Linked DNA regions of Salinivibrio kushneri. The protein of the gene in region 1 interacts with the protein of each later gene in a pairwise test. Links are inferred from orthologs where the notes say so. Each region holds a gene or a part of one and is shown on either strand. Other genes may lie near its edges.

The links.
Region 2: the proteins of recA (region 1) and dprA interact in binary tests that used the Bacillus subtilis proteins (3 or more experiments, as listed by UniProt). The link is inferred for Salinivibrio kushneri from one-to-one orthologs.

What each region holds. Positions count from the first base shown.
Region 1 is NZ_CP114588.1:546,512-549,632, forward strand. The notes cover bases 1-2,795. They hold recA (recombinase RecA), read left to right. Parts: upstream 1-770; coding sequence 771-1,820; downstream 1,821-2,795. Other genes in these bases: mutS (DNA mismatch repair protein MutS), read right to left, coding at 1-8; N8M53_RS02690 (CinA family protein), read left to right, coding at 153-638; N8M53_RS02700 (regulatory protein RecX), read left to right, coding at 1,820-2,284; alaS (alanine--tRNA ligase), read left to right, coding at 2,413-2,795. Outside these bases: more of alaS, read left to right, coding at 2,796-3,121. UniProt on the Bacillus subtilis protein: Multifunctional protein involved in homologous recombination, DNA repair and competence.
Region 2 is NZ_CP114588.1:2,756,490-2,759,815, forward strand. The notes cover bases 327-3,326. They hold dprA (DNA-processing protein DprA), read right to left. Parts: upstream 2,382-3,326; coding sequence 1,272-2,381; downstream 327-1,271. Other genes in these bases: N8M53_RS12675 (type I DNA topoisomerase), read right to left, coding at 327-767; N8M53_RS12680 (DUF494 family protein), read right to left, coding at 796-1,269; N8M53_RS12690 (LysM peptidoglycan-binding domain-containing protein), read right to left, coding at 2,371-3,326. In the rest of the region: N8M53_RS12670 (5-(carboxyamino)imidazole ribonucleotide synthase), read left to right, coding at 1-213; more of N8M53_RS12675, read right to left, coding at 210-326. UniProt on the Bacillus subtilis protein: Protein that helps load RecA onto ssDNA during transformation. Binds cooperatively to circular ssDNA, is able to bridge different segments of DNA. Favors the loading of RecA onto SsbA- or SsbB-coated ssDNA and formation of RecA-DNA filaments.

The DNA.
Region 1 (3,121 bases):
TGCATCATCGGGGTGTGCTTTTCGAGCGCTTGTACTGTCACGACTAGACCTGCAAAATGGAACGTTGAAAAGGGTAGGTAGAATACGTGATCGTACGGCAAAGGGTAAAGTTGCGGTACTGGTTTCTTCACCCTAAACAAAAGGAGTGAATGGTGGAACAGTTATTCTCGCTAGCAAAGCAACTCGGCGACGCCTTATTGGATGCGGGCTTAACGGTGACCACCGCAGAGTCTTGCACCGGTGGCGGTATTGCTTACTGCTTGACGGACGTGCCGGGTAGCTCGCAGTGGTTTCAGCAAGCTTGGGTCACCTACAGCAACCAGGCTAAGCATCAACAGGTGCATGTGCCAGACGATTTATTGACCCAATACGGCGCGGTCAGTGAGCCTGTGGTAACGGCCATGGCAGAGGGCGCACTCAATGAAGCTGCCGCTGACTTGGCGATTGCTGTTAGCGGTGTCGCTGGTCCGAGTGGTGGCAGTGCGGATAAACCTGTTGGCACCGTGTGGTTCGCATGGGCTTGGCATGGCGGCGAAACCGACACTGAAGTGTGTCATTTTGAGGGTGATAGGCGCGCGGTCCGTGAACAAACGGTCGTGCATGCCTTGTCACATGCTCTGACGCGCTTGTCTCCGTAACTGGAGGCGTGTCGCATCACAAAGATTTTTTCTATACAGGGCTAGACACTGTATAAATGGACAGTATACTTAGCCCCAATTACTGATAGCTTTCATCGCATAGCGATAGCGTTTTATTTCCTGGAGACTGAAATGGACGATAACAAAGAAAAGGCGCTCGCAGCCGCACTCGGACAAATCGAAAAGCAATTTGGCAAAGGCTCAATCATGCGTCTGGGTGATGACCGCACGATGGACATCGAAACCGTATCGACCGGCTCTTTGTCTCTCGATATCGCCCTAGGTGCAGGTGGCCTGCCTTTTGGTCGTATTATCGAAATCTATGGCCCAGAGTCATCAGGTAAAACGACGCTGACGCTAGAAGCGATTGCCGAAGCACAAAAAATGGGTAAGACCTGTGCCTTTATCGACGCTGAGCATGCCCTTGACCCTATTTATGCGCGCAAGCTGGGTGTGGATATCGATAACCTTTTGGTTTCTCAGCCAGATACCGGTGAGCAAGCGTTGGAAATCGCTGATGCACTGACACGCTCGGGCGCTGTCGACATGATCGTGATTGACTCGGTAGCGGCTTTGACACCTAAAGCTGAGATTGAAGGCGAGATGGGCGACTCACACATGGGTCTGCAAGCGCGTATGTTGTCACAAGCGATGCGTAAGCTCACAGCCAACATCAAAAACAGCAATACCATGATGGTATTCATCAACCAAATTCGCATGAAAATTGGTGTGATGTTTGGTAACCCAGAAACCACGACTGGGGGTAACGCGTTAAAATTCTACGCCTCGGTTCGCCTGGATATTCGCCGCATTGGTGCAATTAAAGAAGGTGACGAAGTGGTGGGCAACGAAACCCGCGTAAAAGTGGTAAAAAACAAAGTTGCTGCGCCCTTTAAACAAGCTGAGTTCCAAATCCTTTATGGCCAAGGTATTAACTTGCAAGGCGAATTAGTGGATTTGGGCGTGAAACATAAGCTGGTAGAAAAAGCCGGTGCTTGGTATAGCTACAAAGGCGATAAAATTGGCCAGGGCAAAGCAAACGCCTGCAAGTACCTAAAAGAAAACCCGCACGTTGCTGAAGAAATCGACACCACCTTGCGTGAGATGCTATTGCAAACCGCGCTAAATAACGAAGCGGTCGACGCGAACGCGGAGGCAGAAACCGAGGACGACCAGCTGTAATGGCCGCGTCGTGCCAAGAAGTAGCGGTGGGCTTGTTGGCCCGCCGTGATCATTCTGTTCACGAATTGCAGCAAAAACTGACTCAACGCGGGTTTGATCAAGACGCGATTGCGCTGACCCTTGATGAGTGCCTCGCACGTGGTTGGCTTGACGACTCACGCTTTGCTGCCAGCTTGTTGCGACAAGGTGTGAGTAAACACCATGGCTGGTTACGCATTTGCCAAGACGCCAAGCGAAAAGGCATCGACACTGAGTTGTTAGCACGCGCCGAACAGGAGCAGGAGGTTGACTGGTATGCGCTAGCCAGAGAAACCGCACAGCGCAAATATGCCGATCTAGATGGTCGCCTTCCGCCAACGGACCAAAAAGAAAAAGCGAAGCGCATGCGCTTTTTACAGTCACGTGGCTTTAACTTTGATCAAATCCAATACGCACTCAGTTACGATCCGGACACGCATTTCTAAACCAATCCCACTCTGTCTCTTTTCCGCACGCGATCGGTTGTTTACAATGGCGTAAATAAAACCATGCTTCCATCGCGTCACGACCATATCTGGTTGCTAACGCAATATTCGATTATCAGGATTAGCCAATGTATATGAGCACTGATGAGATCCGTACAGCGTTTCTCAAGTTCTTTGAAAGCAAAGGGCACCAGATTGTGCCTAGCTCGTCGCTCGTGCCAGCCGATGACCCAACGCTTTTGTTCACCAACGCAGGAATGAACCAGTTTAAAGACACCTTTTTAGGGGTTGAAAAGCGTGACTACACGCGCGCAACGTCAGCACAGCGCTGTGTGCGTGCGGGTGGTAAACACAACGACCTTGAAAACGTCGGTTTTACCGCGCGCCATCATACTTTCTTTGAAATGCTGGGTAACTTCAGCTTTGGTGATTATTTCAAAAAAGAAGCCATTGCGTTTGCTTGGGAGTTTCTCACTGAAACCATTGGCTTACCAAAAGAAAAGCTGTTGGTAACTGTATACGAAACCGATGACGAAGCATTTGATATTTGGCATCAGCAAATTGGTGTCCCAGCGGATCGCATTGTGCGTATCGGTGATAAAGAAGGCGGTAAGCCTTACGAGTCAGATAACTTCTGGCAAATGGGTGATACTGGGCCATGCGGACCATGTAGCGAAATTTTCTATGATCACGGTGAGCATATCTGGGGCGGTCCTCCAGGGACGCCAGAAGAAGACGGAGATCGCTTTATTGAGATCTGGAATATCGTCTTTATGCAATTCAATCGTCAAGCTGACGGCACCATGGAGAACTTACCTAAGCCGTCAGTGGATACTG
Region 2 (3,326 bases), 2.2 Mb from region 1 along the record:
GGCAGTGTCCCGCTTGCGACCTATCGTGATGCCCATGTGCATTGGTATAACAAAACGCCTCGTCCAGGGCGCAAAGTGGGCCATATCAATGTCACGGCTACATCGAACGCGGCGCTTGCCACCAAGTTAGCCAGCCTCGCCAGCTACCTCCCCGACGATGCTTTTCACGGTTTAAAATCGGCTGCATTGGCTCTCGCTGCGCAAACCGATTAATCCTCGCTTTCCGATTCTGCAGCCGATTCACCTTGAATCGCGCTGCAGGGTTTATCGGCACATTGATGCACCGTCTTACCGCCTTTTTTACGCTCCACCAGCAGCGCAAAGCCACATTGCTCGCAGGTGCCGGCTATCGGTTGTGCATTGACCGCAAAATGACACTTGGGGTATTGGTCACAGGCAAAAAAGCGCTTACCGTAACGCGAGGTGCGCTCCACCAGCTCACCTTTATGGCAGGCTGGGCAAGTCAACGTGGTGTGGTCAGGTTCGTCCGGTTTTTCAATATGCGTACATTGTGGGAACTGATCGCAGCCAATAAACATACCGAATCGACCTTGCCGTAACACCAATTCTCCCTGATGACAGGCCGGGCAAGCCACGCCAAGCGCTTTCACCACATGGCCATCGCCGTGGTGTAACGCTTTGGTATAGTGGCAATCAGGATAGGCTGTACAGGCCAAAAACGGGCCTCGTTTGCCCGATTTAAACGCAAGAGCGCTGCCACATTCCGGGCAGCGCTCATGGGTATTCGGGGTGTTATCTTTACTCATTCACACCTTTTACTGTCATTGATAAGCGTTAGTGCACGTATCCCTCTTGTGCGTCGTACAGCATTTCTTCCATCTGTGTATACGCACGTTCGTTACCGGGCACGTTAAACAGCACCATCAAAATGACCCATTTGAGGTCATCAAGACCAAACTCTTGGGTCTCGAGTTCCATCACCCGATCGATGACCATTTCACGCGTTTCCGGTGAAAGTACTCCAGCTTGCTCTAAGAATAAGAGGAAGCCTCGGCTTTCTTGGTCGATAAAGCGTGTTTCTTGCTCGGTATAGATTCGAATCGAGCTTTGGGCACTGCCTGATAGGTAAGGCTGTTTATCCGCATTTTGCAACTGTGCCAGCTTTTCAAGCCAGTTCAGGGCTTTATATATATCGTCTTGATGAAAACCCGCACGGGACAATTCATCTGCTAACTCGTCCTGATCGATCATCACTTCCACATCGCTATGGATGTAGGTCTCGAACAGGTACATAAGAATGTCCATCATGGCTAGCCCCTCCTCGTTCTGACATAGCCACCGGGTACTGCTGCTACAAGCCCCTGGAGTTCTAAGTCTAACAACTGCATCATGATTTCGTGAACCGGTTGGTTGCAGCGCTCAGCCAGTACGTCGACACACGTCGCGTTAGTCCCTACGTTAGCCAACAGCGCAGAAAATGGCAATCCTTCATATGTATCTAACTTGGGTGCATCACTAAATAATTCGTGTTGCTGACTCGCTGCAAACTGCACCAAGCTATCCACATCACTTATAATATCATCAACACAGTCGACTAACACCGCACCTTGTTTTATCAATTGGTGGCAACCGCGCGATTGGACTTGTCCTATGGGACCGGGAATGGCAAACACACTCCGGTTTTGCTCAAGTGCATAGCGTGCCGTGATCAACGACCCACTTTGCGGCGCGGCCTCTACCACTAATACGCCTGCCGACAACCCACTGATCAGTCGATTGCGGCGCGGAAAGTGCTCAGCCCTTGGCGGCGCGTCTGGCCAAAACTCTGAGACCAGTGCGCCTTGTGCTTCAATCCGCTCAGCCAATGCGCGATGTCGCGCGGGATACACATTGGCAAGCCCGCTTCCTAGTACCGCTAATGTCTTACCGTGACCCTCTAGTGCGCCTTTGTGTGCTCGGCCGTCAATGCCGAGCGCAAGCCCACTGGTAATCGCAACACCATGCTCAACCAGTTGTTTGGCAAATTGATACGCCGTTTCTAGCCCTTGCGGCGTCGCGTGACGACTGCCCACCATCGCCAATTGAGGCATCGCCAAGCAAGCCAGATCGCCTTGCACATACAAGACCAAAGGCGGCCGTGCGATTTCTCGAAGTAATGCAGGGTAAGCCGGGTGGTCAAAGCCAATCAGGTGGCAATTCTCTTGCCTCGCCCACTCAAGACTACGCTCAATCATGGCATGGTTGGGGTGCGTGATGGCCTGACATTGCTCAGCGGTTAAGCCAACCGCGGCAAGCTCATGAGCAGTTTGCTCACTCAACGCGTCGATGGGCATTTTAGCCAACAGCGCGCGTCGCTGAGAGACGCGCAACCGCGGCACTTGGGTCAGTATCAACCACCCTCGTAGGGATTTATCGCGCATAGGCCGGTTGAGGAGAAGGCGGCACCGCATGCATGCCGGCTTTGATCGGCTGACGCGCTTGCGTGATCACCGCCAAACTGATCCTAGGATAAGCTCGAACCACCATGGTTTGTCCCACTGTCACATCAGGCAAGGCAGTCATGGGCTGCGCAGCTTTGTCGCTCGCGTTTTGATAGCGATACTCACCGAGGCCATTTACCACGTTGGCACCGGTTTCAGTGACAGCAAACATTTGCCCGGCACTCACGCCATCGTTGGCGCCTTTATCAAGCACCACAAGCTGGCCATTCGCCACATATTCACTGCCATAAAGGTGCCCTAACAACGTGGCGTCTGTTTGAGCCGCTTGCGGCCAAAAACGTGGATGCGTGTTCTCGGGTAAAGGTAATAAAACGTCATTGGGGCGCACTTCCTGCACCACCCGTGTCAGTGTCATCACGCTACGCCCTTCACTTCGCGCTCGGATACGCCCATCAGCCACATGTTTTAAGCTCACCATCGCGGTAGGTTCGGCGCTAGCATCTGACGTCGCGGGACGTAGAAAGGTTTTCTCAACCCGAAACACTTGCCAATCCTTAGCACTCAACGACGCATCCACATACAGGGTGTCGTGTAAAGAGAGATATTGACGCCCATCCGTCGAGCCAAGAACATGTGGCAGTGCCACCAAACGTGCCTTTTCGACCAGCGTGTCCTGCTGCAAGTACGGCAGCAGCGTAGGGTCAACACTGCTGAGTGCGGACGTCTTGGGCGTATCTCCCTGCAGCGCATTCGCCCCTTCGGGCTTGTAGTTGACAGTTGGTTTTCCTGCTTGCCATGTGAGGGTGAGCACATCGCCGGGATAAATCAGATTGGGATCCTTTATGGCCGGATTTGCGTACCACACTTCAGGCCATTGCCAAGGGTTATCGAAAAAGGTAGCGGCGATATCCCACAGGGTATCCC